DNA from 4 places in the Virgibacillus ihumii genome. Region 4 is predicted to be linked to each of the others. Evidence: riboswitches for the same ligand, from Rfam matches in the RefSeq annotation. Region 4 holds a riboswitch; each other region holds the start of a gene.
The links. A riboswitch is a leader RNA that binds a small molecule or an ion and turns the genes downstream of it on or off. The one in region 4 is predicted to bind S-adenosylmethionine.
Positions count from the first base shown of each region.

Region 1: it holds a riboswitch for S-adenosylmethionine, as region 4 does, so the genes downstream of both, HUX68_RS09110 (LLM class flavin-dependent oxidoreductase) here and metK (methionine adenosyltransferase) in region 4, are expected to answer to the same signal.
Region 2: it holds a riboswitch for S-adenosylmethionine, as region 4 does, so the genes downstream of both, HUX68_RS08560 (OsmC family protein) here and metK (methionine adenosyltransferase) in region 4, are expected to answer to the same signal.
Region 3: it holds a riboswitch for S-adenosylmethionine, as region 4 does, so the genes downstream of both, HUX68_RS01600 (Na+/H+ antiporter NhaC family protein) here and metK (methionine adenosyltransferase) in region 4, are expected to answer to the same signal.

Region 1 is NZ_CACVAN010000001.1:1,847,836-1,856,154, reverse strand. It holds gene HUX68_RS09135 (betaine/proline/choline family ABC transporter ATP-binding protein) at 1-699, opposite strand, end outside; gene HUX68_RS09130 (GbsR/MarR family transcriptional regulator) at 1,008-1,550, shown strand; gene HUX68_RS09125 (beta-keto acid cleavage family enzyme) at 1,547-2,440, shown strand; gene HUX68_RS09120 (3-hydroxyacyl-CoA dehydrogenase NAD-binding domain-containing protein) at 2,442-3,407, shown strand; gene HUX68_RS09115 (thioesterase family protein) at 3,429-3,899, shown strand; SAM riboswitch class I at 4,366-4,473, shown strand; gene HUX68_RS09110 (LLM class flavin-dependent oxidoreductase) at 4,720-6,090, shown strand; gene HUX68_RS09105 (sodium:solute symporter family transporter) at 6,114-7,610, shown strand; gene HUX68_RS09100 (CoA-acylating methylmalonate-semialdehyde dehydrogenase) at 7,821-8,319, opposite strand, start outside.
Region 2 is NZ_CACVAN010000001.1:1,720,220-1,728,538, reverse strand. It holds gene HUX68_RS08575 (tripartite tricarboxylate transporter permease) at 1-634, shown strand, start outside; gene HUX68_RS08570 (SLC13 family permease) at 653-2,035, shown strand; gene HUX68_RS08565 (TraR/DksA family transcriptional regulator) at 2,107-2,646, opposite strand; gene HUX68_RS08560 (OsmC family protein) at 2,747-3,193, opposite strand; SAM riboswitch class I at 3,351-3,456, opposite strand; gene HUX68_RS08555 (glycoside hydrolase family 84 protein) at 3,897-6,446, shown strand; gene HUX68_RS08550 (N-acetylmuramoyl-L-alanine amidase family protein) at 6,649-7,605, opposite strand; gene ltaS (lipoteichoic acid synthase) at 7,826-8,319, shown strand, end outside.
Region 3 is NZ_CACVAN010000001.1:323,462-331,780, reverse strand. It holds gene HUX68_RS19390 (methylated-DNA--[protein]-cysteine S-methyltransferase) at 229-711, opposite strand; gene HUX68_RS01605 (bifunctional transcriptional activator/DNA repair enzyme AdaA) at 708-1,304, opposite strand; SAM riboswitch class I at 1,982-2,094, shown strand; gene HUX68_RS01600 (Na+/H+ antiporter NhaC family protein) at 2,229-3,569, shown strand; gene HUX68_RS01595 (TolB-like translocation protein) at 3,726-4,736, opposite strand; gene HUX68_RS01590 (permease prefix domain 1-containing protein) at 4,748-5,620, opposite strand; gene HUX68_RS01585 (PadR family transcriptional regulator) at 5,617-5,940, opposite strand; gene HUX68_RS01580 (hypothetical protein) at 6,041-6,250, shown strand; gene HUX68_RS01575 (transporter substrate-binding domain-containing protein) at 6,522-7,385, shown strand; gene HUX68_RS01570 (amino acid ABC transporter permease) at 7,393-8,085, shown strand.
Region 4 is NZ_CACVAN010000001.1:1,336,018-1,344,336, reverse strand. It holds gene ytkD (RNA deprotection pyrophosphohydrolase) at 1-266, shown strand, start outside; gene HUX68_RS06715 (ABC transporter permease) at 504-1,313, opposite strand; gene HUX68_RS06710 (ABC transporter ATP-binding protein) at 1,313-2,092, opposite strand; gene pckA (phosphoenolpyruvate carboxykinase (ATP)) at 2,364-3,953, opposite strand; SAM riboswitch class I at 4,165-4,272, shown strand; gene metK (methionine adenosyltransferase) at 4,405-5,604, shown strand; gene asnB (asparagine synthase (glutamine-hydrolyzing)) at 5,833-7,737, shown strand; gene HUX68_RS06690 (SPOR domain-containing protein) at 8,164-8,319, opposite strand, start outside.

The DNA.
Region 1 (8,319 bases), 510 kb from region 4:
TTCCACAAATTCGTTGACCGGGTTCCGCATAATTTCATCCGGTGATCCTACCTGAACAAGCTCACCGTCGCGCATGATGACAATTCGGTCAGCCAGTTCGAGTGCTTCATCCATATCATGGGTAACAAAGACAATCGTTTTGCCGAGGGACTGCTGCAGTTTTTTAAATTCCTCCTGCAGTGAATCCCGTGTGATTGGGTCAAGTGCGCCAAATGGTTCGTCCATTAAAATAAGGGGAGGATCCGCAGCCAGTGCCCGCAGTACGCCAATTCGCTGTTGCTGTCCGCCGCTTAGTTCATGCGGGAATCGATCAAGGAATTGAGCATCCATGTTAACCAGTTCGAGCAATTCTTCAGCTCGTTTTCGGCGCTTGTCCTCAGGCCATTTTAAAAGTTTAGGGACGAGTGAAATATTTTCCTGGATGGTCATATGCGGGAAAAGTCCAATCTGCTGGATCACATAGCCGATTTCCCGTCTTAGTTCCACGGGATCTTTATCCAGAATATTTTCACCTTCAATGGAGATTGTTCCATCGGTCGGCTCAATTAATCGGTTAATCATTTTCATTGTTGTCGTTTTTCCACAGCCACTTGGGCCGATAAAGACGATAAATTCTCCTTTTTCCACTTCCAATGTCATATTTTCAACTGCTTTTTTTGTTCCGTTGTATACTTTTGAAACATCTTGAAATGTCAGCAAGTAAATGCCACCTCCGTAATTTTGATGATCCATTTAGGGATTGAATGAAATAACAATGTAACAGACTGTTTGTTTTGGACGTACTATTTGGGTGTGAGCCGTTCCTCACCTCTGAGAACTTTTACAGCGTATCTAATATAATGTGTTTTGTAAAACTCGTAAAATATATAAACTTTTTTGTTTATAAAGTTTATAATCGATATGCTCAAATTTGCTCGTATATTCTTTAAAATTCATGCCAAAACGATTTTTTGAAGAATTTTTATCCTGTGATATAGTACGAAAAGACGTTTGGAAAGGGGATTGTGATGGACGAACAAGTTTATGGTGTGAAGCAGCAATTTATTGAAAAATTGATCGATAATATGCATGCTTTTGGCGTATCCCCAACCGTTGGGCGTGTTCTTGGCACGATTTATATGAATCGCGAGCCAATGATGCTGGATGAACTGTCTGCTGAGACCGGTATGAGTAAAATGCGCATGAGTCAGGTTGTCCGGGAAATGATGGAGTTGAATATTGCCGAACGTGTATTTAAACCGGGGATTCGCAAAGACTTATACCAGGTGGAACAGGATTATTATGAAACATTTATTTCGTTATTTACTTCGACCTGGAAAAAGGCGATTAAGCGGAACAAACAGTTTGAGCAGAAATTGATGCACAGCCTGAAGCAGATACAGGAAAAACAATCGGAATTATCGGCTGCGGATGAGCAGTTGGTTAATGAATATTTGGAAGAAGCGTATGAGTGGATGAATTATTATGACTGGATTCGCCGGTTAATCGTACACTTTGAAAGCGGCGAAATCTTTAAATACGTACCAAAAAAACAGGAGGAATTCAAATGAATAAAAAAGTGATTTTATCATGTGCGGTAACAGGTGCCGGAGAAACGACTGAAAAAAGTCCACATGTGCCGGTTACCCCGAAAGAAATAGCGGACTCAGCGATTAAAGCTGCAAAAGCGGGTGCAACGATTGCCCATATCCATGTCCGTGATCCAAAGACAGGAAAATTAAGCCATGACGTCAATCTTTATCAGGAAACGGTGGAACGAATTCGTGAAGCGGATACTGATGTGATTATCAATATTACGTCCGGTGGCGGCGGTGATTGGATTCCGAGCGAGGAAGATCCGACCCGTGGCGGTGCCGGAACCGACATTCAAACACCGGAAGAACGTCATGAACCGGTTGGAAAACTACTTCCGGAAATGTGTACGCTCGATTGCGGCAGTGTTAACTTTGGAAACATGCTGTATGTCAGCCCGACTGACTGGCTGCGCAAACAGGCTAAGCTCGTACAGGACAGCGGCGTTAAGCCGGAGCTGGAGTGCTTTGATACCGGACAAATTCGGTTTGCCAATCAGTTGGTGCAGGAAGGTCTGATTGACGGTGATCCGCTGTTTCAATTTTGTCTTGGCATTCCATGGGGAGCGGCAGCTGATGCAGAGACGTTGTCGTATATGAAGAGCAGAATCCCTGAAAATGGACGTTGGGCCGCATTCGGGATTGGCCGCATGCAAATGCCGATCGTCGCCGAATCTGTATTGCAGGGCGGAAGCGTTCGTGTTGGGCTTGAAGACAATCTGTATTTGAAAAAAGGGCAGTTGGCAACGAATGAACAGCTGGTTGATAAAGCGCTCGGGATCGTACAAAGCCTTGGGTCCGACATCATGTCACCAGCCGAGGCACGTGATTTATTAAATTTACGGAACCCAAATGGAAAGGAAGACTAGCATGATGAATAATACAATAATGAAGGTTACGGTTGTTGGAACTGGCGTAATCGGCAACGGCTGGATTACCCGGTTTCTGGCAAACGGTTATCAGGTAACAGCAACAGATCCAGCCCCGGGTGCAGAAGAAAGGATGCGGGAGGCTGTGCGACATGCCTGGCCGGCGATGGAGCAGATGGGACTGTCTGACGCGGCATCCGTGGATAACCTGTTTTTTAAAGAAGATCTCGCAGAAGCTGTTGGGAATGCTGATTTTATTCAGGAATGTGTTCCGGAGCGTGAAGGATTGAAACGAGGCGTGATTGCCGATATCGATCAGCATGCACCAGCGGAAGCAGTTATTGCCTCAAGCACATCGGGTATTTTGCCAAGTACGCTTCAGGCTGATGCGGAACATCATCCGGAGCGGGTTATTGTCGCACATCCATTCAATCCAGTTTATTTGATGCCGTTGGTTGAACTGGTCGGCGGTGAGAAAACGGATGCTGCATTTGTTGAAAACGCAAGAGAGTTTTACAGCGGACTTGACATGAAGCCTCTTATCGTCAATAAAGAAATTGAAGGACACATCGCTGACCGGCTGATGGAGGCTATCTGGCGCGAGTCGCTGCACATTGTAAATGACGGTGTCGCAACCACTGAGGAAGTTGATGCATCGATCGTATATGGCCCGGGATTGCGTTGGGCTCTGATGGGGCCTTTCATGACGTTGCATATGGGTGGCGGAAAAGCAGGCATGCGCCATCTATTGGAACAATTTGGACCCGCGCTGAAATTGCCATGGACAAAATTGGAAGCACCGGAGTTAACGGATGAGCTTGCCGAAAAAGTAATTGAAGGCTGTGAACAGCAAACAGCAGGCGTTGAAATGGAAAAGCTGGAAGAACGTCGTAATGAATTTTTAATTGAACTGCAACAGCTGCTGGAAAAATACTGGCCAAGCGCTAATTTGACAGGTAAACTTTAAACGAACGGGAGGGACGGTACGATGAGCAAAGTAATCTTGAGTGATGTTGTCCGCGAAGACTGGATTGATTACAACGGCCACATGAATGATGCCGAATATGTGCGTGCATTCAGCTGGGGTGTTGATGCATTTATGAATCTGATCGGCTTGACCGGAGATTTCCGTGATTCTCAACACTACACAATGTTTACGCTGGAAAATCACGTGTGTTATTTAGATGAAATGAAGCTGGATGAGCCTTTTGAGGTTCGTTTGAGCCTGCTTGATTATGATGCCAAACGAGCGCACGTCTTTTTTGAATTGTATGGCGAAAAAGGAAAACGTGCTGCAACCAGTGAGCAGATGCTGATGGGAATTGATCAGACATCCGGCAGTCCGGCACCGTTTCCTGAAGAAGTTTTTGCGAAGGTGGAAGAGCTGGCTGCTGAGCATACGCCGGAAGAAAAGCCAAAAGAAGCGGGCCGTGTGATCGGGATTCGGAAGAAAAAGTAAGAGAGTATGGAACGTAAGATTTCCGGCTGGGGATGAAATCGCACATATCTGGTCCGGAATCGCACATATATGTGTCAAAACCGCACATATCGATGTTGAAACCGCACATAAGCGGTTCAAAATCGCACATATATGATGGGGTCATCATATATTCGAATCGTAGGTCGAATTAATCAAAATTATGGGATTATCTAAAAACGCGAATATCTGATTCGAAATCGCGAATAATGGTTGCAAAAACGTGGATATCCGGTTCAAAACCGCGAATATCCATTCCGAAATCGCGCATATCCAGTTCGAAATTGTGCGCATATATGATTATGCATGATGGCTGATATAATGCAGTCAATTCAAGGATGAACAACTGCATAATGAGTGGATAATTGAAATTGTACTGATCTAAAATTCATGTTGACAAATTAAATATCTGTGATAACATAAACAAAAATTAAATAATTATGATTACTTCTTATCAAGAGAGAGGGAGGGACTGACCCTGTGAACTCTCGGCAACCAGCTTTTATTAAGCATGGTGCCAAATTCAGAGGAATGGATAGCATTCCGAAGATGAGAAGGTGCGGCAAAATTAATTCATTGTTTTGTGAACCCTTCTCTATTTCGGAGAAGGGTTTTTTGCATTTGATTGGAAAGGGGAGCGTATAAAAAATGGAAGTGTAAACAAGTACATACAGGATTTCCGGCAAAAGGCGTGATGATTAAAGGTTTTGTAAGGAAAACGCCTAATTTGCAGTCACCTATACGCTTAAATTCTAGTTTTCTTATTGGTTTAGTGTATTTAACTTTCAAGGAGTGATATTTTATGAAAAAGCAAATTCATTTAAACGGTTTTATCCAAAACTCACCTTCTCCGCACTCAACAGGGTTGTGGAAATATGAAAAAGATCAAGGTACCAATCATAACCGATTGTCTTACTGGACAGAAACAGCAAAAGTGTTGGAACGTGGGAAATTCGATGCACTTTTTATCGCTGATGTATTAGGGACCTACAGTGTTTATAAAAACAGCCATCGACCGGCGGCACAGCATGCTGTACAGCTGCCCGCACATGATCCGTTGATTCCGATTTCGGCAATGGCGGCGGTAACGGAAAACTTAGGTTTTGCACCGACCATATCCGCAACATACGCACAGCCTTATGCGTTGGCACGGCAGTTATCCACGCTGGATCACCTGACAGAAGGGCGTGTGGCCTGGAATGTGGTGACATCGTATTTGGAAAGTGAAGCGGTGAACCTTGGTCTTTCCGGACGCCTTCAGCATGATCTCCGCTATGACCGGGCGGATGAGTTTTTGGAAGTGGTTTATAAGTTATGGGAACACAGCTGGGATGACAATGCCGTTATTTATGATAAAGAAAATGACAATTTTGCAGATCCGGATAAGGTCGACTTGATTAATCATCAAGGGGAATTTTTCGATGTACCCGGACCGCATTTAGTCGAACCATCGCCACAGCGTACGCCGGTTCTCTTCCAGGCAGGGGCTTCACCAAGGGGAAGAAATTTTGCGGCAAAACACGCAGAAGCTGTTTTTACAAAAAATCATTCACTGGATGCTTTGCAGCAATATTCCGAGGACATTCGGAATCGCACGAAGGAACAGGGCAGACAACCTGGTAATGTGCTTATTTTCCCAATGATTTTGCCGATTATCGGTTCGACAGAAGAAGAGGCTTATGCCAAATATGAGGAACTTACGGAGCAGGTCAGCTATGAAGGAACGCTTTCGCTGTTATCCGGGCATACAGGGATTGATTTCTCCACATACGATCCTGACCAGTATATCGAGGATATGAAAACGGAAGCTGTTCAGGGGAATCTGGATATGTATGCCAAAGATCCAAATAAAAAATGGACATTGCGTGAGGCTGTTAAAAATCATGGGCTTGGCAATGGAACGGTCCGGTTTATCGGGACACCGGAACAGATCGCCAACAAAATAGAAGAGTGGGCAATCGAGGGCGATGCTGATGGATTTAATATTGCCCAAACGTATTCACCGGGGACATTTGAGGAATTTGTGGATTATGTTGTGCCTGAGTTGCAGAAACGCGGGATCTATCGGAAAGAATATGAGGCAAAAACATTGCGGGAGAACATGTTTGGTAAAGGACAGCCCCACTTGCCGGAAAATCATCCTGCTAAAAAATTAGGAGTATTAAGCAAATAACAACACGTTAAAAGGAGGAGAAAATGGACGCACTAACAATCTATTTGTGGATCGGATTATCGTTGTTTTTGGTCATTATGTTGGCTTTAGGATTTGTTGGCTCGAAGAAAACGAAAAATATGAGTGATTTTGCGATTGGTGGTGAAAAGCTGGGTCCGGTAGTGCTTGGGCTGTCCTTTGCATCAACCTATTTGAGTGCTGCTACATTTTTAGGTTACCCGGGCTGGTCGTATGAATGGGGATATTCGAATCTGTGGCTGTTTTTGGCCATGATTGGTGGCGGGCCTATCGGTGTTTTAATGGTGGCAAAAAAAGCACGAAAACTGAACACGAAGCAGAAGTCCTTGTCGTTGCCGGACTGGCTGGGTGATTTTTACAACAGTGATATTTTACGGGTCGGCACGGGGTTAATCTTGCTTTTCAACATATTCTACATCGCCGGGCAATTTGTCGCAGGTGCGAGAATATTCGAGTACATGCTTGGAATGTCTTATACGAGCGGATTAATCCTGATTGCAGTTGTTGTTGTCGTGTATGTGCTGGCCGGTGGTGCATTTGCTGACGTTTATACGGATGCGGTACAGGCGATATTAATGGCTGCTGCCGGTTTGTTTATTTTTATTTCCGGATTAGTTGTTTTTTGGAAAGGGGATATTTCTTCAACAGTATCCGGTATCACCAATAATTTGGCCGGCCAGGATTCGAGTCTGGTAGGCGTGTTTAATTCGAATTCCATCTATTTTGATTCATTTACTGCCATCATGGGTGCCATTATAATCCAATGGGCATTTGCATCGGCTCCTCATTTATTCAATAAGGTACTTGGGTTAAAGAGTGAAAAAGATGTCGGAAAAATGATCTTGGTTTATGTGATTACCACTTCTTGCTGTTTACTGATCCTTTTTGGAGGAATATTCAGCAGAGTAGGGCTCGGTAATAGCGTTCAAACCAGCGATCTTGCCCTGATTGAATATGTGGTATGGGTCTTTCCCGCATTTGTCGTAGCGTTAATGGGTGTCGTTATTTTAGCTGCGGCAATGTCAACCACAGACGGTCTGTTCGTTTCCATTTCGACTGTCTTTGCCAATGATATTTTCCTGAAAGTGCTTGTGAAACGGGGAATTGTTAAAGCAGATAACAAAAAAGCTGAGAAAATAGCGTTACGAATCAGCCGCTTATCAGTTCTGCTTGTTGGGGTCGCTGCGTTTCTGATTGTGTTACAGCCACCTAAGTATATGGCGGATGTTATGTGGATTGGTATTTCCGGGGTTGCCGCGGGAACATTGGGTCCTATCTTATATGCCGTATTTGCTAAGAAAAAAGCATCGCCTAGAGCAGCCGAATCATCGATGTTTATTGGGCTGCTATCTTATCTCATTATCTATTTCGGCGGCATCGAGGAGAGTACGATGGCGGCAGGTGCGTGGTCCACACTTATCGGGATTGGATCGATGATTATCCTTGCGAAAGTGTTGAAAACGCGGCATGCGACTAATGTTAATGTAAGTCAGGCTCAGTAGAAAGGGGAAGATATATGAATACAATGCTTGCTATATGGCTCTTTGGATTTATACTTAGTCTATTGATTACCGGATTTTCTTTGTGGAAGTGGTATTTTAATAGTTAATAGTGCTGCAAAAAGTGGGCTCACGCGATTTTCGCGAGCCCACTTTTTGCAGCCGCCGATAGAAAGCAAAAAACCGCCGTATTCAGGCGGTTTTGTTTATCTATTATTTAAATTCAGGTGCTTTATAACGCGCAGTCACTACTTTTTTGCGCGTGTAAAAATCGACGCTGTCTTTACCGTTTGCATGCAATGTGCCGAAGAATGATGATTTCCATCCCGAGAATGGGAAAAATGCCATTGGGGCCGGAACACCAAGGTTAACCCCAATCATACCTGCATCGATATTCTCCCGGAAATAACGTACCGAGGAAGTATTTGAAGTGAAGAGGCATGCACCATTGGCAAATTCAGACTGGTTTGCTGTTTCAACTGCTTCTTTCAAGTTCTTAACGCGAATTACAGATAACACAGGTGCAAATAGTTCCTCTTTCCAAATGGTCATGTCTGTTGTTACGCCTTCAAAAATGGTTGGGCCAACAAAGTAACCGCCATCCAAGTCATCTTTACGACCGTCTCTTAGCAGCGTAGCTCCTTCAGTGACACCCTTTTCAATGTAATCTACTGTTTTCTTTTGGTTTTCTTCCCGGATTACCGGTCCTAAA
Region 2 (8,319 bases), 380 kb from region 4:
TCCTGAAAAATTTGGAAAAGGGGCAATTGAAGGTGTTGCGGCACCGGAAGCGGCAAACAACTCGGCATCTATTGGGGCTATGGTTCCGCTTTTGACCATGGGGATTCCCGGGTCCGGTACAACAGCTGTGATGCTTGGTGTCATCATTATGCTCGGTGTTCAGCCAGGTCCGCTATTGTTTCAAAACGATCCTGAGCTGGTCTGGGGTTTGATTGATAGTATGTTTTTGGGAAATATCTTTTTATTTATCATCAATATTATGATGGTCGGTATGTTTGTGAAGATATTGGATATTCCGCCAAAAGTATTGTATCCCGTTATTTTGGTACTGGCTTTCATTGGTACGTATACGTTAAGTTACAATATTATTGACTTTTATATCTTACTGATTTTCGGTGTAATTGGATTGTTTATGAAAATACTTGATTTTCCAATGGCACCACTGATTTTAGCATTAATTGTCGGGGCCGGCATGGAGCAGAATTTTCGGAAAAGCCTAGTCGCATCTGACGGAGGCATCGGGATATTCTTCGGATCGCCTATCGCCATAACACTGGTCATCTTAACAGTGTTATCACTGGCATATCCATTAATTATGAATCTAATTAAAAAGAAGAAACAGGCACAATCTTAATCAAGGCGGAGATCGTTTATGTCCAAATCAAATATTCTTGTTATTCTGGCAGTGGCAATTTATGTCATCGTTGTTTCTCCGCTGCTGTTCGAGTGGAATGTTATCGTGCAGACATTTGGAGTGCTGGTTATCGCGCAAATACTGTGGATTGGGGGAGCACTCCCTTCCCCGGTTACAGCACTTATCTTAATGCTGATGATATCACTCCACTTTTTTTCATTTGAGGAAACGCTTTCGTTCCTGGGATCTGATGTTGTCTGGCTACTGTTCTCAACCTTTCTGATTGCCGGCGCTTTTCTGGAATCCGGGCTTGCCTATCGGATGTCATTGTATGTGCTGCGGTTTTCGAGGGGGAGCGGGAGGCTGCTCCTGTTATTATTGATGTTTCTGATTCTGATGCTGTCTGTCCTTGTCCCAACAAATATCGGAAGAGGCAATCTGATTGTATCTGTTATTGATAAAATCTCAGGCAGCTTGAAGGAATTTGGCAAAGCAGATAATATTGCAAAAACGCTGTTTATTGGCGGCTGTTTTGTTGTCACCCTTAGTGGTGCAGCTGTTATTACTGGTGCAAATTCCACGTTGTACGCATTCAGTATGTTTAATCGGAATGGCAGTATAGAATTGAATTATCTTACGTGGATGCTGCTGTTTATACCGCCAATCATGCTATTCATCGTTATTTTATGGATTACGCTTCTTAAATTGTATCCACCGGAGAAGATCCGGAAAAATGATGTGATTCGTTTCATTCATATGGAGATTGTCAGGCTGGGTAAAATGCAAGCCTCCGAGATTAAAATGATCATTATAATCAGTGTGACAGTTGTGTTGTGGATTATCCAGCCGGTGCACGGTTATTCGATTTCAATGGTCGGGATGTTCGGCGCCGTTCTAACATTGCTCCCGGTGATTGGTATCTGGGATTGGAGTAAAGCGCAGAAGGAAATTGACTGGGGCATGTTTCTGTTTTTCGGATCGACACTTATTCTTTCTCATCTATTGATAGAAACAGGTTCATTAAACATTATTGCAAACGGATTTGTCGAGATTATTCCATCCAACGCGACCATTGTTATTTTAGGGCTGGTTATTGTTGGTACAATGCTGTTGCGTACGCTTTTTGTAAGTGTGCTCGGTTTCATGACAATAATGATTCCGCTTGGTCTTGAAATCGGCAAACAGTTGGGCACCATCTCACCGGTACTGATTGCCATGGTTGTTTTTCTTGCCGGCGTACCTGGATTTTTCCTGGTTACACAGTCACCGGTTAATATGATTTACTATACATATGGTGCGTTTAACAAAAAGGATATCCTGCGGGTTGGTGGAGTTGCAGGTGTTTTATGGATTGCTATTGTTCTGATTTCGGCTGAGTTTTATTGGCAATTAATTATGTAAGAGCAATGTTCTCAAACTATATGGCACTTTTTTCGGCCGTATGGAAACCCATACGGCCGTCTCTGTTCCCGTTATTCCCATTTTGTTTGATCGTTTGGCTCTTCGTTAAATCTTGATTTATCATCAGCTTTTTCAACCGTATTGTGTTCCTCTTCAAGCCGTTCCAAGGTGCGGTTTCTCGAATCTTCCATTTCGCCGTTTGGTTTTAACAGCTTGCTGGTGTGACTGTCAGAGCTAGCCACGGCCTGGTTACTGTGTTTTTGGTGCGTTTCTTCGGCCTCAACGGTACGTTTTGTATAGGGTACTGCTTTTAGACGTTCAAATGGAATTTCCTTTCCTGTGTCTAAACATATTCCGTATGTTCCTTCATCGATTCGTTGAAGTGCTTCATTCACCTCAGTCAGGCGTTCTTCCTGTAAATTATTTTCAGCCATCTGCTGTTGACGATCAACAAACTCGCTTGCGGAATCAGCGAGGTGGTTATCAGCTACATTCAACTCATCTGGATCATTGTCGATTGACCGTTCTGCAGTTTCCTGTGCTTCAAGGTTTCTTTTCATATTTAAAAGATCTGCTTTCAACTCATTTAACTGCTTATCAGTCAGTGTCACAGAATCAACTCCTTCAGTTTGCTTTTCCTTAAATTGAAGGAGTTTAAACTTGAGTGATTTATCTTTAAAAGTGGTGCCGGGTCCAATTAAAAAAGTTTATTTAAGTAGCACTTATATAATCTATGTTTTTTAACGTGGTCCCCTGTAATGTATCTTTTACCGGACAAACCTTTTCCACGTGTTCAATTAATGCCTTTACATTTTCATTCGGGGAAGGGGAATCAATGCTAATTTGATAGCGTATTTCCTGATAGCCGGGCCGCACGTTGGGATTTTTCCCTTGAAAACCATCAGGATCCAAGTCACCCTCAATGTGTACATTAACGTCCTTTACATCAACGGAGAATTGCTCCGCAAATGTTGTGACGAGTACATTAATGCACCCTCCAAGTGCTCCAAGCAAATATTCCACCGGGTTCGGTGCTGCGTCATTTCCTCCCAATGCAACTGGTTCATCAATATCAAATTTCTTTCCCTGTACATCTGCAGTAGAAAGTACCCCGCTACCGCTCCATGCTACTTCTGATTTAAACGTTACGTTAGCCATTAAAAATTCCTCCTTGGATTTTGTTTTGGGTAAACTAATCGTTATACCCGGGTTTAATTAAATACTCCTGCGACCGTAACTTCTCAATATTTGAAATTAAAAAAACACCTCCTTCTATAAGAATAAGAAGAGGTGCGAAAGTTTATATGGATTCCTCTTCTTATCTTTAAGACAAATCTGTCTTTTGGATTTGGCACAGTATCCCGATGGATCCGCTGCCGAGGCTTCGAAGGGCCAATTCCCTCCACCTCTCTTGATAAGAATTTCATGAATCTTTATGAAATTGTTATATATATTACGTTACTTTTTCCGGGAAGTCAAGAGTGGATTTTGAAAATGATTACTTCGGTTTTTGTCGAATCTTGTAAAATAGGCGGTTCTTTTTGCTTAAATTTTTCCAAAATGGGTCAAAGTACGTTATTGCTCTGCTTTTAAATTGCTTCTGATTAACTATGGGAATTTTTTGATATATTTGATATTTTTAAGACAGGCATGGCAGAAACTGACAAGAAGGTGCTCAATTTCCGAGTTTATATGGCTAGATGATTCAATATGATACACATTTTACAGCATGATTTAACATGGTGATAACTAGAGACTTTTGTTCCAATCACCATATTTTTTTGGCTTCATAAAGAATAATATTACGTGGACAGTTTCTAATGGTTGATAGTGAAGTAAAAAATTTTGAGGGAGGAGAAAGATGAAGAGAATAAGTTACTGGAAAAGCGTGTTGTTTACCTCTTTCGCTCTACTGTTATGTGCATTTCTTGTCAATGGTATGAATCAGGTTTCAGCGGCGGAGAAAGGGGATTTGAAAATTAATCCAAAGCCGCAGGAAGTTAAGGTAATTGGTGAAGGTTTTCCATTAACGCCTGTTGTCGGAATTGTAGTTGGTGATGACACCGACAGCCATGCAGTCAATGAAGTCGTTGATACACTGCAGGCGGCGGATGTGAAGCGGATTGTCCGTATGCAACCTGGTGATGAAGTAGATACTCCGGTGACTATTTGGATTGGTGGCCCCGGAGAAAATCCGTCATCTGCATCTGTATTAAATCAGCTTGGTGTCGAAGGACCTGAATCATTGAAAGAAGAGGGCTATGTACTTGCTTCAAAAAATGTGGATAACAAGACAATCGTTCTTGCAGGTAAAGACAAAACGGGTACTTATTACGCAGCAAAGACGTTTAAGCAAATCATCAAGGATCGAAAAGGCAGGGACTGGATTCCAGAAGTGGAAATTCGCGATTGGCCGAAAATGCCGATTCGCGGGTCTATCGAAGGATTTTATGGACCACCATGGACACATGAAGACAGACTAAGCCAAATTGAATTTTATGGTGAGAATAAGCTCAATACGTACATTTATGCACCAAAAGATGATCCGTATCATCGGGAAAAATGGCGCGAACCATACCCTAAGGACGAATTAAAAAAATTGGAGGAGTTGATTAATAAAGCCAGAAATAATCATGTTCAGTTCACTTTCTCACTTTCACCGGGGAATACGGTTTGCTATTCAGGGGACGAGGATTTCAATTCGTTAAAGAACAAGATGCAGGCGATGTGGGATCTTGGTGTTCGTTCCTACGCAATCTTTCTGGATGACATAAGTAAAAGCTTGCATTGCGAGCAGGATATAAACAAATTTGGGGATGATCCCACCCCGGTTGCTGCAGCACATGCGTATCTTTTAAATCGGTTCAGTGAAGAATTTTTACAGCAACACGATGGTGCGGAGCGACTGATTACTGTTCCGACAGATTACGCTGGTAATGGTACTACCGCTTATCGCGAAAGGTTTGCAGAGTTGCTGAATGACGACATTATCGTAATGTGGACAGGCCCTAAAGTAGTTTCTGAGAAAATAACATCGGAAGGCACAGAAACGGTTTCGAACATTTTTAAGCATGATTTACTATTATGGGATAACTATCCAGTGAATGATTATAATCGTAATCGTTTATTCCTGGGTCCGCTGGTAAATAGGGATCCCGATCTGACTGAGCATGGCATGATTGGATTAACCGCCAACCCGATGAATGAGGCAGAGGCATCAAAAATTCCGTTGTTCACGATTGCTGATTATAGTTGGAATCCAGGTGACTACGATCCAAGAGATTCGTGGGAACGCAGCATTCAATCATTTGGCGGGGATGCAGCGGAGTTATTGAAAACGTTCGCTGAGAATTCGTATTCCTCTCCAATCAACGATAGAGAATCTTTGACAATAGAGCCATTAATTAAGCAGTTTTGGGAAGCTTATCAATCAAACAATGCTGAGCATGCTAAGAAAGAATTGCTAGCAGAATTTGAAAAACTGCAGCAGTTGCCTGATGATTTACGGAGAAAAATGGGAAATGAAAGTTTCTTAGAGGAAATCCATCCATATTTAAAGAAGCTTAGTCTTTATGGCGAGGCTGGGGAATACGCCGTTCAATATCTGATGGCAGAAAAAGCCGGGAATGATGATAAAGCTAGTGAATATAAACAAAAACTGCTTGATGCTTTTAGTCGCGCGGAAGAAATCCCTCAACAAATTGGCGTAGGGGTGTTGCGACCATTTCTCGTGGAAAGTGTGTTAAAACTGGCTCCTTTGGAATTCACGCTAAAACCATCGATTGAAGAATTTTGGAAAGCCTATCAGTCGAATAATGCAGATCAGGCTGCAGAAAAATTAATTGCTGAATTTGAAGCAATGAATCAGATTCCTGAAAATTTGCGGAAACAATTGGAAAACGATGATTTCCTGAAGGCCATTGAGCCGTACTTACAGAATCTCAATGTATATGGTGAGGCTGGTGAAGTTGCTGTTCAATATTTAATGGCAAAAGCAGAAGATAATAGGGAAAGGGCTGAGGAATATCATGATCAACTGCGGGATTTAATGATACAGGCTAATGAGATGCCACAGAAGATAGGTCAGCCAATCATGAAACCGTTTCTAATGAAAAGTATGTGGGAATTAAGTGTTGTTAATTACAGGGAATTGAATGGCGTAAATACCTTCCGTGGCGCAGGTGAGTTAATAAAATATACGCCTGAACAAGGTGAGCGCACCGGGACTAATCAGTGGGGATATGAAGTCACCATTGTCGATGGGAGTGTCGTAAAAAGAGGTGGAAATAATTCCGTAATCCCTGATAATGGATATGTGCTAAGTATACACGCCAACGATTGGCTCAGAGACAATGCACAAATTGGCACCCGGATCCAAATTAAAGATGGCATCGTTTTGATAGTGGAGTAGATCGAATTTCTATTATCATTTGGTATTGTCGAATATGTTTTAAATAGTTGCCAGCTTAATAGGCTGGCAACTATTTAAGTTATGACAGATCTTATAAAAAACTTCGGCATTCGCTATAAGCTGTCGCGAATACCATAGTTTTTATACTCAGATTTGGTTTGATTGATTTGGTGTATACAGGCCCTCTTTTGCAGGGGGTCTATTAATCTTTGGCTCTAAAATATTCTTTCAGGCCACTATAAATACCTCTCGCGACTTTTTCCCGGTATTCGTCTGTTTTGATTGCTTTAATTTCATTTGGATTTGTGATGAATCCAAGTTCGACTAAAACTGCGGCATTGCTGTTTTCCCGAAGGACGAAGTAATCTGCTTGTTTTGCCCCGCGGTTATTCAGATTAATCGTGTTCATTAACGATCCTTGAATGGACTTGGCCAGATCACTGCTGTTTTCACCTGCTTTGTAATATGTGCTGACTCCTCCCACTGCAGATTTTTGAAATGCATTGTAATGAATGCTTATAAATGCATCAGCTTCATGGGAGGCACTGATTTGCACCCGTTTTTTTAATGATAGATACGTGTCGTTTTTTCTCGTTATGGTTATGGTTGCACCTTTATCCTTAAGTTTATCTGCCACTGTCTTCGCTGTTGCCAGTGTAAGCTGTTTCTCCTTGGAATGGCTTATGCCGATTGCACCCGGATCTTTTCCGCCGTGCCCGGGATCAATGACAATGTGGTGTCCACTTAATGGACCGTGAGCATTGATTGACAGGGCGGTTGTCAGCACCTGTTCAGGTGTGAATTGTTTGGTTTCTTCCTTTATAGTGGTTGATTTATCCTGTTCGGATTTTGAGTAAGCAGATGAGTCCTGCTTCTTGGAATCTTTTATCATTGGAATCAGATACTGTGATGCTACCCACGCCTCCTTACCATTATAATAGGTTTGCACCCAGCCGTATTTTTCCTGGAAAATTGTCACTTGGTCACCTCTGACAAGGTGTCCGATCACTTCTGCTCCTTGAGCTGGGGCATTTTTTACCTCGAGCACTTCTGTTTGAACTGAGTATGTTTCTCCATTGTCAGCATGTGTGACAGGGATGAAAATAAACAGAGTCACTATACTTCCTATTATTATCGTTAATAATTGTTTTCCTAACATAAAACTCACTCCTGTAATAGATTGCTATTTTACAAGAGTGTCCAGAAAAGAAAGAGTTTATACAGTTATCCCTTCGACAAGTCCTGTCACTGCGCGGATTTTGTCGGAAAAAGTTATGGGATAATTCGACTATATTTCTATGATTTCTATACTTGCTTGTTATGGAAATTTGTGTTTCAATGAATAGATAATTTGATAATTTGAAGAAGGTTTGATTGTAATGATGAATAAAATGATGAATCAGAATAAATCAATATCAAAATGGGGATTCTTCTTTATTGCAGTAGGTCTGCTTTGGATAAAATCCTATTTGACATACATTTATGAATTTAATCTTGATATCCAAAATGCTATGCAGCAATTTCTGTTGTTCTTTAATCCACTCAGTTCAGCACTAATCTTTCTTGGTATCGCGTTATTTGCAAAGGGGAAACGTGCGGGGATCTGGATTATTATCATCGATTTCCTGATGAGTTTCTTGTTATATGCCAATGTCGTGTATTACCGGTCGGCAACAGATTATATAACATTGCCAACCCTTACCCAGACGGATAACTTTGGCAGTCTGGGCGGAAGTATTGTTAATCTGGTTGCCTGGCATGACCTGTTTTATGCAGTGGATATCATTGTGTTAATTACCCTATATGTACGAAACAGAAAAAACTGGTCAGACAGCCGTATGAAATTGCGGAAACCTGTACTTGTTCTTGCCGC
Region 3 (8,319 bases), 1.0 Mb from region 4:
AATTTCCCCTTATATACTGCCCCCAACCCTCCTAACAACTTCATCATAACTTGTGGCCAGGTTAATGTGAATAAAGCTGGTGTTAAATATTTGTAAACATCATTTACAGAGAAAACACGGAAAGTTTCATAAATCTTCCATGCGCATTGAGTGATTATAATTCAAATCGGATTGAATATTATTGAAAAATAGCAATTGCTGCTTTCAGTATGCAGGAGCTCATTTCTGTCATATCTCTGCACCTTCAATTTCAAGCAGTTGCTTTTTCATGTCCATCCCGCCGGCATATCCGGTCAATTTATTGTTTTTGCCAATAACCCGGTGACATGGAATGATGATTGGCAAGGGGTTGACGGCATTAGCATGTCCTACTGCACGGACTGCTTTTGGCCGTCCAATCGAAGCAGCTATTTCCGTGTAGGATTGTGTTTTTCCATAAGGAATGTCATGAAGTGCCTGCCATGCTTCCCTCTGAAAAGGTGTACCATTCAATTCAAATGCAATATCAAATTGCTGACGCTCCCCTCCAAGGTATGCCTGCATCTGTTCACGCAGAGGTTTTCCAGTCGCGTGACTTTTCCTCATAGCATTACCTGCACACAAAGCATCCCATTGTTCATCTGTCAGTACAATTCGTTGCAGCACCCCACTCATTTCGTCAAAAACAAACCGCAGCATACCGATTTTTGTTTCACATTCATCGTATATCATGTACTGTCACCTCTCTGCATCGCAATGTCTGGGGCATTTTCTGTACGATAACGGCTTGGTGCTTTCCCAGTCTCCCGTCTGAATGCCTTGTAAAAGCCCGAAATACTTTGAAAGCCTGTTTGAAAAGCAATTGCCGCAATCGATTTTTTTGTATTTATGATTAATTTTTCTGCATGTCGGACTCTTACTTTTTCCAAATACTTTCGTGGTGTACTCCCTGTATTTTTCTTGAACAAGCGATGCAAATGAAACTTGCTTACTCCCACTTTTTGTGCCAGTTCGCTTAAATCAAGCAGTTGGAAAAACTCCTGCTCCATAATTTCTTTTGTATCCTTTACAACCGCCTCCTCCGGCATATACCGGAGTAAATCCGGCCGGCACCTTTTGCATGGGCGATAACCTGCTTCCATTGCCTTCAATTCTGTAGCATAAAAGGTTACATTTTTATATTTCGGCTGTTTTGACTTGCATGACGGGCGGCAAAATATCCCTGTTGTGCGAATGGCATAATAGAACTTCCCGTCATACAAAGCATTACAAGAAACCACTGCATGCCACAACTCCTCTTCAAACATACCGTCTATTGATTTCATTGCCAGAAACCTCCCTTTACTTCTACTTTATCAGCCGATTAGAAACATTTCTTCTTCATAATTGCGGTTTAATTTTTACCAGATCAAACTGTTCCGGACAAGAAAGCGTCCGTTGAATTCGACCGGTACACCATTACGATTTTTGGTTATATATCTAAACGGTATTAATATTTACGTAAACTGCAACACGTTAAAAAAACTGCATCCCAATAACTGGATCAGAATACAGTTTAGTAGACTATGACAAGGTTCTTTTACCTACTTTTTGCGATATAAAATAAGAAAGAGTCGCAATCAACAACATGACCAATAATAAGGTAGTGGAACCTGCTTCAAGATTGCTTCCCGTTGATGGTAGATCAGGATTATATAGCACTGTTAGAATTAACCCTGATACAATTTGAAAGACAAGATACAATACCGTAAAACTAACAATAAAGACTATATACTTCTTCATACCATTCACCCCATGTTCATTAATTCTGGAAATTAGGTGCCGACCCGATTCGGCTGTTGATCATCCGTAATGACCACCTTCTCCCTCATTATTTACGTTTTTTGATGGCAAATGTTTCACAATTTATAAACTCCTTCAAATAATCTTTCATAAATTCCAAATGTATTTCATTGACACATCTTAATTAGTATATTACACTTTTCATCATGAATTTCATAGAAGCTTATCCAGAGTGGCTGAGGGATCTGGCCCTATGAAGCCCGGCAACCTGCGCAAAAATTGCAAGGTGCCAATTCCAGCAAATCGCGTTACATGCGTTTTGGAAGATAAAATTATTGTCAATCTCCTTCCAAAACGGGAGGTTTTTTGTTTTTGATCACATTTTTTATGAATCATCACATGAAAAAATTCCTTAAACAAACCCTTGTATCGGCAAACCAGTATCTACACCAAAGGGGAGTTGGAAAATGAAGTCATCAGAATTTAATAAAGGAAACGCTTTTGCGTTATTTCCATTTATCGTCTTTTTATTGTTATTTATAGGCTCCGGACTGATTAACGGAGATTTTTATAAATTACCTGTTCTTGTTGCAGTGTTTATTGCTGTTTTATTCGCACTGTTTATGAACCGGAAAATGGCTTTTCAGGATAAACTGGATCACCTGACAAAAGGGGCTGGCCATCCGAACATCATGTTGATGGTTATTATTTACCTGTTGGCTGGTGCATTCGCTGCGGTTGCAGAAGGTGTCGGTGCAGTTGAATCAACCGTTAACCTTGGGCTGACTTTTCTGCCTCAAAACCTGTTGATTGTAGGATTGTTCATCATCGGATGCTTCATCTCCATTTCAATGGGGACATCGGTTGGTACAGTCGTTGCACTTGCTCCAATCGGCGCCGGACTGGCTGATCAGACCGGAATGAGTGCAGCGTTGATAATGGGTGCCATCGTCAGTGGCGCTATGTTCGGTGATAACCTGTCCATGATTTCCGATACGACTATCGCAGCTGTCCGCACACAGGCAGTCAAAATGAGTGATAAATTTAAAGTGAATATTTACATTGCGCTGCCGGCGGCAATCGTAACTGCTGTAATTTTTGGAATCATGACAATGGATACGAGCGGCGGTGTGAGTGGTGAACATCCGTATGAACTGATCAAAGTCCTGCCATATCTAGCTGTACTGGTTATTGCAATTGCTGGAGTCAATGTGATTTATGTATTAATCGGTGGAACCATTTTTGCAGGAATTGTCGGTTGGTTCTACGGTGAATTCGATGGCATGGGATTCCTTAACCTGCTTGGTGACGGCATGGCGGGTATGCAGGAACTTGCCCTGTTGTCCATTCTGCTCGGCGGTTTAGTTGAACTTATTCGTGTTAATGGAGGAATTGACTACCTGTTAAATGCAATAAGCAATCGGATTAAATCCAGAAAAGGTGCCGAAGCCGGTATTGCAGGCCTTGTCAGTGTTTTTGACGTTTCAACCGCCAATAATACGATTTCAATTATTAGTGTCGGACCATTAGTCAAACAAATTTCCGAACGGTTCGGAGTTGACAGGCGCCGTTCCGCAAGCGTACTGGATATATTCGCCAGTACCTTTCAGGGAATTTTACCATATGGTGCACAGTTGCTTGCGGTCGCCGGTGTTGCATCGATCTCCCCGGTTTCCATTATGCCATATTGTATTTATCCGGTATTGCTAGGGGTAGCCGGCTCGATTGCAATTGCAATCGGATTCCCCCGGTTTTCCACCAAAAGCAATGCACCTTCAGATGCAACAAACCAAACAAATGAAGCTTAAAATAAAAGTGGTTGATCCCTGTGAGCGATCAACTACTTTTTTACATGATAAAACCATTTTATCAGCCACTTTTTGAGATTTTATCAGTCAGTTTAGTGTTTTATCGGTCACTTCCAACAATTTATCAGTATTTCATCACATGTTGAATGATGATAATCATTCAGGTATTTCAATCGTCACTTTATCCCGCTCTTCCCCATCAATGCTGATCTGCCAATAGCTGTATTCCGGATTCCTCCCGGCAAAATTTTTGTTAACCGTTACAATCAGCTTATCCTTGTTATGAAAAAAGACCGGACTTGTCACATGCTCCCGGAACGACGTCATTTGCTCGGCTTGCCTGGTATCCGGGTTCATCCGAAAAGCTTCATATATAAATGTATTATTTTCATCCTTTGATGCAACATCTGAAAATACAATATATTTCCCATTCGGGGAGACGGTTGGCGATGAAATAACCGGTGCTTTGGATGCAAAATCACCATTGGGGATAATAGTCGTCCTGCTTTCTTCTTCGAGCGAATAAATTACCAGCTGATCACCATTTGTGTATGTTTTGTACATCAGCTTTCTCCCTTCAGGCATAACCTCGAGCGAGGACATCATATATGCTTTTTCAAATGTGATCTGTTCGGTCTTCCCTGTTTTCATGTCCATTCGAAAAACATCAAAATCATGCGGTCGTTTGGAACCAGCAGAAGAATAATTTTTATATACATCAGCCTTCAAGAAATACAACGATTTTCCATCCGGTGAAAAGGCCGCTTCGGTTACATAACCATTCGTATTAACACGTTGAATGACAGTTTGGCTGTTTCGGTCAAAAATCCTTAACTGACTGTACCGGCGTTCCTCTGTTTCCCATTCTTCAATGAAAGCAACCTTCTCACCATTTGGCGAGTATTTCGGATTAATGTATGATTTCCCCTCTTCCGGATTTATCAACAGCTCAGCCTCTCCGCCACTTACAGGTACCGTGTATAAAGCGGCATCATCCCCATGATAATATGAAAAAACAACTTCACTGTCATCTGGGGAAATGTCCGTTGCTTGACCGAGACCGGTAAATCCTTCTGGCGGACTGGCAAATGACCCGGCACCCCACAGAACTAAAAATAATAACACCATACCTGTGATAAAGCTGATATTTTTCATTTTTAACGACATTATGTACCCCCTTAGGACAAGAAAATGATGATATTTGGAATGATGAGTGACAACAGAGAAAAACCGAATCCGGTCAAAAGTGCCAACAATGGCTTTTTGGCAATATAACCCATCTGGAATTTATAGGAAATTAACCATAAAATAATCGGACATATCATAAAAATGATATCCGTTGCATGGACAGGCCCGCCGGAAAAGGCAAGCGTAGCCCACAGGAAAAACAGACTGATACCCGTAACTGCCGCCCCCATCAGCAGATTCAGACCATAACTAAACAACACAAGCCAGCGTTTTTGCTGATTGGTTTCAGTCGGTCCATAGGCAAAATAAGAATTCCGAACAACAGCAACCAGACCCAGACCAACTAGAATCAGCAGGTAAACGCTAAATAAGATCGATTGCCACACCGAGGTTCCTTGTACGAGCAGCAAATTAATTCCGTTCCAGATAACGTTAATAAGCAATATTACATTAAGAACATAAAAATAGCGCCCAACTAACGAAATGTTAATGGCAGCCAAAGTAACTGTACTTCCCGTTAACAGCTGAATCCCCAACCAGACTGGAACCGGGTCATGAAGGAAAAATGCTGAGTTCAAATAAAAGAGAATACCGCATAAAATTGCCCCTATCCCTATTACATACAACAACCCACGCTGGAAAGGATACATTGATTCCTGCAGCTGGTGGCCTACCATATCTGAAGCACCAAATTCTGACAGCGCTTGCTTTTCAGCCTTTTTCTCCGTGAATCCTTCGCTGATATAATACATTTTTGCTTCCTCCAAGTGACTGAGAAGTTCCTCCCGTATCTCTTCCCGTTCATCATTTGGACTTTGTATGTAGTTCAAAATTTTTTCTACATGTTTTTCCAACCCGGTCATGATATGTCTCCCGATGTTTTCGTGATTAAATCATGGACACTTTTCCATTCGTCCAATTTCTTTTCCAGGATATCCTTTCCATCATCCGTAATCCGGTAATATTTTCTTCTCCCGTGCTCTGTTTCATACCAGTATGATTCGAGCCACTGCTTTTTTTCCATCCGTTTAAGTGCAGGATAAAGCGTTCCTTCCCCCATATTATAAAGTTGTTCACTTTTTTCCTTCAGTACCTTAACCATCTCGTAGCCATACATATCTTTTCCGTTCAGCAGATTAAGTAACAAAATATCAATACTGCCTTTCATAATTTCACGATCCATTTTTTCACCTCTAGTTTACATTGTAATACGATACACATCGTATTACAAGGGTATGAATAATAAATACCTCCAAGCAAAGATTATTAATGAGGTGATCGTCATGAAAAAACAAGAAAAAAAGAAATTTAATATGCCGACACAGGCAAATATGGACGGTGAATACAACATACGAAACGGACTGGATGCAAAAAAGCCGTATAATGAAGATGATGATGCTGCCGGTGATTCGGTCGATGAACACAAAGAACTGGAAGCCGCAAATGAAATAATTGCTGAAAAAGTGATTTCCCAAATCAATAACAATTCATAATGATGAAGCCAAAAGGATCAGGTCCGTCCGCTTGATCCTTTTTTCATCTCCTTAAAAGTTTGGTCTTAAAATATACGAATTCCGCATTGAAATATGCGAAATCCCTGCCAAACTTGCGAACTCACTTCTTTTCTAATATCTTCCATATGCTGTCTAACAGGATCTATAAAATTTATATAACAGAGCTAAAAAAAATTGAAACCGATTAATTTCCCTGTTACAATTAATAAATATTTATATATATAACAACATAAGAGAGGGGATACATAGAATGAACCGAAAAGGATTGGCATCATTGTTGATTATTTCATTTTTACTAGTCTTAAGTGCTTGTGGGACAGATAATGAAACAACCAATAGCAGTGAGAAGAAAAAGACAGATGGAAAATGGTCTGAAATTAAGGAATCCGGGGAAATTGTCTATGGCACTGCGGGAACGCTATACCCTGCTTCCTACTACCCGGAAGGCTCGGACAGGTTAACCGGTTATAATGTTGAAGTGATGCGTGAAATTGCCAAACGTTTGAACCTGGATATCAAATTCGAAACAATGGCCTTCGATGCGATGCTGGCAACATTAAAATCCGGGCGAATCGATGTTATTACTGCGGGTCCAAGGGAACAGAGCAGAAAAAAATTCACCTTCAGTGAACCCTTTAAACATTCCTATTCAACGATGATCGTACGGGAAGATAATTTATCCGGAATCGAGACGTTGGAAGACTTAAAAGGCAAAAAAGCAGGCGGTGCTGCTACCACGGTATATAGTGATATTGCCCGAAAATTCGGTGCAGAAGTTAAAACATATGGCAATGCGACCAATGATGTTTATTTACGGGATGTTGCAAATGGCAGGACGGATGTTATCATAAATGACTTTTACCTGCAAAAACTTGCCCTGAAAGCATTTCCCGAACTTAATATTAAGATCCATCCTGATTTAAAATTTCATTCGACAACGGTAAATGTTGTCATGCCTAAGGGTTCTCCAAAACTGGAGAAAAAAATCAATGAAGCCCTTGCAGAAATGCACAAGGACGGAACACTTACAAAGATTTCTAAAAAGTTTTTTTCTGGTGAAGATGTTTCCAAAAAGCCTAATGAAGAAATTAGAGAAATCGAAGGAATAGAGTAAACCTATTATGCTTGAATTGCAGATAGATGAAGTGCAATTAGGAAATTTATTTGATTGGCAGCTTGCCTGGAAAAGCTTACCTTTCGTACTTGAAGGATTACCAGCAACATTAACCGTTTCACTGATTGGAATGGGATTGGGACTTGTTCTCGGATTATTTCTTGCACTCGCACGAGGTTCCAAACAGATTATCTGGCGCTGGCCGGCACGGATGTATATCTCATTTATGCGCGGTACACCATTATTAGTATTTTTATTTATTTTATATGCCGGATTGCCAATGGTAGGAATAAAATTATCAGCAATCCTTTCGGCAATTCTGGCATTCGGCCTTAACAGTGCAGCATACATTGCAGAAATAAATCGCTCATCACTCAATAGTATTGATTCCGGACAATGGGAAGCGGGAAAATCGTTGAATATGGGGTATTGGGTGACATTGTTTAAGATTATTTTACCGCAGGCAGTCAGAACAGCAATTCCACCATTGTCAAATGTTTTTCTGAGCATCGTGAAAGCCACCTCTCTGGCCGCGGTTATCACCGTTCCGGAGCTATTCCAAAAGGCACAAATTGTCGCCGGCCGCACGTATGACTCATTGACGATGTATATTTTGGTTGCACTAATTTACTGGCCGATTTGCATACTCATTTCCCATTTACAGGATCGATTAGAAGCCAGATACAGCAAGTTCATATAAGAAATTATCAGCCTAAATCGCTTTATGATTTAGGCTTTTTCAACTTTTTATATCCACGATGTGCGCCTCCAACGCTCTTTGGCCTGAATGTGTAAAACTTTGTATGCTAAGGCTGATGCAACCCCTGCGAAAATTGTCCAAATGAATGCTGTTTTCATATTCACTCTCCTCGTAGTTTAACTTTAAAATTTGTTATTTTTAGAATTATACTAAAATTGGATTGGTTTGTAAAGC
Region 4 (8,319 bases):
TTCGGGAAGTGATGGAAGAAACGGGTGGTACAGTGCGTAAAATCCGGTATATTGCCCAGTATTTTGTGGCAGGAAAAGCGGGGCATGTCATAAAAAATGTTTACTATGCCGACATCGGTGAACTGACAGAACGGGAGACCTATTATGAAACCGATGGTCCGTTTCTGTTAAAATCAATTCCTGACAATGTAGAAACAAATGAAATGTACAGCTTTATAATGAAAGATGGTGTACTGATTCATTGTATGAAACACTTGAATATATGAGGCTGGGACAAATCAAACAGTGTAATTCAAAAAACGAACGTTTCTAGAGACTAGTGGAGGAAATATACGTAGACTCCTGCGGGAGGAAAGGCCTAGATGAGACCCCGCAGTGCGTAAGCGCGAGGAGGGCTCAACAGCCGCCCGCGGAAAGCGGAGTATATTTCCGGAGCGGTTGAGTCCACCATTTGATTCGTTTTTTCTTTTGATAAATCACTTTTTGTCCCAGTCTCTTTTTTTCTAATTTGAATCCCTGATCAGTAAGTGTTTGGTCTGTTTAACGATTACATGCATGATTACAGCAGAAATGGTAATCAGCAGCAAACTGGCTGCAACGAGCGTAACATCAGATATCTGAACACCGTAAATGGTCAAATAGCCAAGTCCTTTTTTTGAAACAAGAAATTCGCCGATGATGATTCCAATCCAGGATACGTAAATGTTTATCTTCAATGTTAAAATTACTGTCGGCAGTGTTGCCGGAAACACGGCTTCTTTAAAAATGTCGCCGCGCGTTGCACCAAAGCATTTCAATATTTTTATATAGTTGTAATCCACCGCTTTGAATCCGGAATAAATAACTGAAGAAGTAATCAGGGCCGTGAGAATGGCAGCAATGGTTATGATTGCGAAATAACCCGGTCCGACGAGAACGATGATAACTGGCCCCAGAGCCAACACGGGTAAAGCATTCATGATGATAAAAAAGGGATTCATAATGTTGAAAAATCGTAATGATGACCAGAGAGCGCTGGCTGTCAGGATTCCACTGCTTGTGCCGATGATGAATCCAGTAATCGTCGCAAGCAATGATACCCTGAGGTGCATCAGCATCAATCCACTCGAAACATTTCCAAAAATTAATGCGTACACCTGTGATGGAGAGCTGAATTGTAAGGGGTTAAACCAATCTATTCTGCTGGCCAGTTCCCAAATGACGAAAAGGGTTATTAGCAATATAACCAACCATGAATGGATGATTCTGTTTTTATGCTTTTGGCTGCTTTTATATTCTTTAAGTAGACCATAATAAGTCCCTGCTTTTTTCATTAAGGCCACACCGCCTTATCGAAGGATTCGAATACTTCCCAGATCTTATCAAAAAGCAGCTGATATTTTGGATGTCTGCGGACTAGAAATGGTCGTTCTTCACGAAGCTCGATTGGCACATTAAATGTCCTTGCAGCTGTCCCTGGATTGGGAGCCATGACTATAATCCGATCGCTCATGCATATTGCTTCTTCCATATCATTTGTAGCCAGCAGTGTTGTTTTATGGCAGCTCTTGAGCATCTTTGAAAATACATCTTCCAGTTTGCGTTTTTCCCGGTAATCCGTAGCTGAAAATGGTTCATCCAACAGTAAAATTTTCGGATCCATAATGAGTGTCCGGACGAGTGCAACTCGCTGACGCATCTCAGCGGAAAGGCTATCGGGATAGTAATTTCCAACATCCGGCACACCAACATCACGCAGAAGATCCACTGCCTTTTGCCTGGTGTAGTCTGACAGTTGACCACTGATTTTCGGACCAACCAGAACATTATCCATTATTGATTTCCATGAAAACAAATAATCCTTTTCAAGCATATAGCCGATTGTATAATCAGTCTGTTTCAGCGGTTTCAAATCCAGCAGGATATTCCCTTCAGTCGGCTGGATGATGCCGGATATAATCGAAAGCAACGTTGATTTGCCACATCCACTTTGTCCAAGGAGAGCGGTGATTTCACCTTCATTTATCTTGCATGAGACGTTGTCCAGCGCCTTTGTGAATGACTTTTTTGCGAAATAATGATGTGATATGTTGTCTAAGGTAAGGAATGACATTTGTTTCTCCTCCTTAGGTTTCACATACTTCCTTGACAATTCGTGTTGACGGTCTTTATGGGAATTATTCCGGAATTTCACCGATTTCTGTCGTGATTGCATTTTCGAATCTTCATGCGTTGTCTCATCATAACCTATGCTTCACGGCATAAATGTGTGATTGCCTATATAAAAAACGGCCTCTGTAAAAAGAGACCGTTATCAGCACTGCGCTGATGAAACTTTTCCTTCATTTATTAAAAATCCTTGTGGGATGAGGAAACAATCATTATTAACCCCGGTATAATGGACCAGCTTTTTTGATTTCATCACTTGCATGTGTGAACTGATTAAAGTTGTCATGAAACTTCATGGCTAGTGATTGTGCTTCTTTGTCATAAGCTTCTTTATCGTCCCAGGTTTGTTTTGGAATCAGTACTTCATCCGGAACACCGGGTACGTGCATAGGGATTTCCAGTCCGAAAATTTCATCGCTGGTTGTTTCGGCAGAGTTCAATTCGCCTTCAAGCGCTGAATGAACCATCGCGCGTGTATAGGATAATTTCATCCGCTTACCAACTCCATATGATCCACCAGTCCAGCCGGTGTTAACCAGAAATACACTTGTATTATACAAATCAATTTTCTCGCCAAGCATCTCAGCGTATGTCGCCGGTTCGAGCGGCAGGAACGGTGACCCGAAGCATGCTGAAAACGTTGCCTGTGGCTCGGTTACGCCGCGTTCTGTACCGGCAAGCTTACTGGTGTAGCCGCTTAAAAAGTGATACATAGCCTGTTCTTTGGTTAATCTGCTGATGGGCGGTAAAGTACCGGATGCATCAGCTGTCAGGAAAATTATGGTGTTTGGATGGCCAGCTACACTTGGCGAAACAATATTATCAATATTTTTCAGGGTATAGGCGGCCCGGGTATTTTCTGTCAGCGATGTGTCATCATAGTCCGGTTGACGCGACTCTTCATCAAGAATGACATTTTCCAGTACCGATCCAAACCGGATTGCGTCATAAATCTGCGGTTCTTTTTCCTGTGAAAGGTTGATGCATTTTGCATAACAGCCACCTTCAATATTGAATACACCGTTCGTGCTCCAGCCGTGTTCGTCATCCCCGATTAATCGGCGGTACGGATCTGCGGAGAGCGTAGTTTTACCGGTTCCGGAAAGTCCGAAAAATAATGCAACATCCCCTTCCTGACCAACGTTGGCAGAACAATGCATCGATAAAATGTCACGCTGTGGGAGCAGGAAATTCATCACGGAAAAAATGGATTTCTTGATTTCTCCGGCATATTCAGTACCACCAATCAGAACGATGCGTTGTTTGAATGAGACAAGAATAAACGTTTCGGAATTCGTTCCATCGACTTTCGGGTCTGCCTTGTATGTAGGGGCAGATATGATAGTGAATTCGGAATGATGGGTTCCCAATTCTTCCTCCGTCGGTTCGATAAACAGTTGTCTGGAAAACAGATTGTGCCAGGCATATTCATTGAAAACTTCAATTGGCAGCCGGTAATTTGTATCGGCTCCGGCATAGCCCTGAAAATGATATAATTCATTTCGTTCCTTTAAATGGGCAACCACCTTTTTGTAAAGGTTATCAAAAGATGCCTCATCAATCTCCTGGTTGACGATTCCCCAGTCAATGACGTCCTTAGTGGTCTCATCCCGAACGATGAACTTATCTTTTGGGGATCGCCCGGTATATTTACCGGTAGTCGCACGAATTGCACCTGATGCAGACAGCGTTCCCTCTTCACGTGCCAGAATTTTCTCGACAAGCTGTGGTACGGAAAGGTTATTTTGCAGATTATCATGTGAAAGTAAATCTTTGATTAATTTTGATTGTTCCACCGCATTCATTTGTGATACCTTCCTTTATGATGGATTTTAATTAAAGTACATTTTAATAATCAAGTTGTAAATCTGTTTATTTAGTATAACACATTCATAAAATTAGTCCATACTAATTATACGAATATTTATATGAACTTTTCATGTCAAGTGTGTCATTCCCTTGTAAATTGTTGACATGACAGCGCTTTTCCGTTATGCTGAATTTCGAGCGGAAACTCTCTTATTCAGAGTCGGTGGAGGGACAGACCCGATGAAGCCCAGCAACCGTCACATGCTGTGAAAAGGTGCTAATCTGACGCAAGGATTTATCCTTGGACAATAAGAGCGAAAGGCTTCAGGACACCTTTCCTCATGATTGCAGGAAAGGTTTTTTTATTTTTTCTAACCTTATTAAAACATAAACATACACTGAATAGATAGATTTCCGTACTATTTTTTAAAGGGAGGACTTAGCCACATGGCTGCAAATCGTCGTTTATTTACATCTGAATCTGTTACAGAAGGGCATCCTGACAAAATCTGCGATCAGATATCAGATGCTATTTTGGATGAAATTTTAAAAAATGATCCGAATGCCCGGGTGGCATGTGAGACAACAGTAACTACAGGATTAGTATTGGTTTCGGGGGAGATTTCTACTACTACATATGTAGATATTCCTGCAATTGTCCGTCAAACGATTAAGGATATTGGGTATACACGCGCTAAATTCGGATTTGACGCGGAAACATGTGCCGTGCTGACTGCTATTGATGAACAGTCAGCAGATATTGCCGGTGGAGTTGATACGGCGTATGAAACACGGCAGGGGAAAACGGATGAAGAAATTGCTTCGATTGGTGCGGGTGACCAGGGGTTAATGTTCGGGTTTGCCTGTGATCAGACGGACGAATTAATGCCATTGCCGATTTCGCTCGCACACAAATTATCGAAGCGATTATCAGATGTACGTAAAGAGCAAATTTTGGATTATTTACGCCCTGACGGAAAAACACAGGTAACGGTCGAATATGATGAAAAAGATAACCCGGTAAAGGTGAATACAATTGTTATTTCAACACAGCACCATCAGGATATAACAACTGAACAAATCGAAAAGGACCTGATTGAGTATGTGATTCGACCGATTGTTCCGGCAAATCTGCTTGATGAATCAACCAAGTTTTTTATCAATCCGACGGGAAGGTTCGTAATTGGAGGACCACAGGGTGATGCCGGTTTGACCGGACGTAAGATCATTGTGGATACGTACGGCGGATATGCAAGACATGGCGGCGGTGCATTCAGTGGAAAGGATTCCACCAAGGTGGACCGGTCTGCATCATATGCAGCCCGTTATGTTGCTAAAAACATTGTGGCGGCAAAGCTTGCGAAAACATGTGAAGTACAATTGGCTTATGCAATCGGTGTGGCTGAGCCAGTGTCGATTTCCATCAATACATTTGGCACCGGTACGGTCGATGAAGCTGAGCTGGAAGCCGCAACACGAAAAATATTTGATCTACGGCCAGCAGGTATAATTCGGATGCTTGATCTGCAACGTCCAATCTACCGAAACACAGCTGCATATGGCCACTTCGGCAGAACAGATATCTTATTTCCATGGGAGAAAACCGATAAAGTCGAAGAATTGCAGGCCATTGTAAAAGAGGGATAACTGGGGTGTTTAAGTGCACCTCTTTTTTGTGGGGTGATCTAGTTGTGGTCACCACCTGAATTTTGGTGGAAACACTGAAATTTATCATTCGGCCTATTAATTAATCGGGATTTCAGTTTTGACAATGTAATTGCAAAGGCATTTCAATGAAAATAAGGCTTTCGTCAAGATGCATCTTTTATGATATAATTTTAAGGGTTCAACATGAATGAAAGCGAGGCAAAAGTGATGTGCGGTTTTATTGGAATACTGCGAAATAAACCTGAGGATTTGAACGAAGATCAGCTTAACCGATTTACAAACCAAAACAACATTATTACACATAGAGGTCCTGACGATGAGGGCTACTATCATGATGATTACGTATCTTTCGGGTTCAGACGCCTGAGTATTATTGATATTGAAACCGGTCAGCAGCCATTGAGCTATGATGATGAAAAATGCTGGCTTATTTTTAATGGCGAAATTTATAACTACGTTGAATTGCGGGAGAATTTAGTGAAAGAAGGATTTTCATTTGCAACCGAATCCGATACTGAAGTAATTGCTGCGTTATTTTCCAAACATAAGGAAAATGCATTTCAGTACTTAAGGGGAATGTTTTCCATCCTGATTTGGGATAAAGAGCAGCAAACACTTTACGGTGCACGAGATCCGTTTGGCATTAAACCATTATTTTATAAGGAATCAAAAGAAGGAACTATTTTTGCGTCAGAGAAAAAAAGCATTACGTTAATGATGGAAAATGAAGAAGTTAATTATGAAGCATTGCAGCATTATTTAAGTTTCCAGTTTGTTCCGGAGCCGCTGACATTGACTACAGGCATTAAAAAAATGGAGCCTGGCCATTATTTTGTGAAAAAGCCGGGACAGGCATTGGAATTCAATCGGTACTGGCATGCAACGTTTAATCCGGTGTTAATGGAGAAAAACGACTGGATCAAGCGGATTCAGGACGTAATGTACGATTCTGTTAATGTTCATATGCGGAGTGATGTTCCAGTTGGGTCATTTTTATCCGGTGGAATTGATTCGACAATTATTGTGGCGATGGCTAAAAAATTCAACCCGAATATCAAGACGTTTTCCGTCGGTTTTAAACGGGAAGGCTTTTCAGAAATTGACGTTGCAAAAGAAACGGCGGAGAAGCTGGATGTGGAGAATATTTCCTATATCATTTCACCGGAGGAGTATGTGGAGAAACTGCCTAAAATCATGTGGCATATGGATGATCCACTGGCAGATCCAGCGTGTGTCCCGTTATATTTCCTTGCCCGCGAAGCTCGTAAACATGTAACCGTTGTCCTCTCAGGAGAGGGATCCGATGAATTATTCGGCGGCTACAATATTTACCGTGAACCAGAATCTTTGAAATTGTTCAATACAATACCAACTCCGGCAAAGTCATTGCTTGCCCGGGTAGCAGAAGCAATTCCGGAGGGCGTACGCGGCAAAAGCTTTCTGGAACGCGGAACAACTCCGCTCCGTAATCGTTATATAGGCAATGCAAAAATGTTCGAGGATACCGAAAAACGTGCATTGTTAAAGACGTATAATGAAAATGTCTCCTATCAGCAGGTTACGGAAAAACTTTATGATCAGGTAAGCGACTATCCATTGGTGAATCAGATGCAATATGTGGATATTCACACATGGATGCGGGGAGATATTTTGTTGAAAGCGGATCGTATGACAATGGCAAACTCACTGGAGTTGCGCGTGCCATTTTTGGACAAAAAAGTGTTTGATGTGGCAAGTAAAATTCCGGTTGATATGAAAATTGCCAATGGAACGACGAAAAGTATTTTACGGGAGGCTTCACGTGGCATCATCCCTGATCATGTGCTTGACCGTAAGAAACTTGGGTTTCCGGTTCCAATCCGTCATTGGTTAAAAAATGAGCTTAATGGATGGGCGAAACAGTTGATTCAGGAAAGCGAGACAGATCATCTGCTGCACAAAGACTATGTGCTTAGTTTGCTTGATGCACATTGCCAGGGTAAAGGTGATTACAGCAGAAAAATCTGGACGGTGCTCATGTTTATGCTGTGGCATCAAATCAATATTGAAAACAAATTTGATGTTGAGGAATTAAGTAAACCAGACAAGGCGATTGAAGCGATTACGCAATAAGTAAGACCGGCGACACGGACTTTGCACCGTTGTCGCCGGTCTTTTATATAGGGTGATTTAGATAATTATTGGGGGCTTATTAGATGAAATATTTCTTGAAGTTAAATGTTGTTAGTATTCTGTACGCTCTTATGGTATTTGTTCCTCTTGAACTTATGTGTGAATTCTTAAATAATGGCGCAGTTGAGGAATAAATTTGTTTACCAGTGGGCCAGTTTGTTGTATAGATGAAGGGCTCATAAGTATGAGGGGGGAGATAATGCTTAAAATTGGTTCAATCGCGTTGGGCATTTATGATTAAGTGACAGGTAGTTTACTAAGCAGCTAAAAGGATCTTTTGCTCGAAGATCCTTTTTCAATACCGCTTCCGGAAAAGTGGGGTAGGATCCAAATTGCCATAGTAGGGGCAGATCACTCCTTGCCCCACTATGCGCGTGTAATAAAAGCGTTTGTTATTCCAAGGCCTTTAATTTTATCTACGTTTTGAAGCGCTTGTTTTTTTGAATATGGACCAACCTCTACGGAATAAAGTTCCCTGCTGTCCATTTTATAGATTCTTATATCTGCGTTAATTTTATTTCT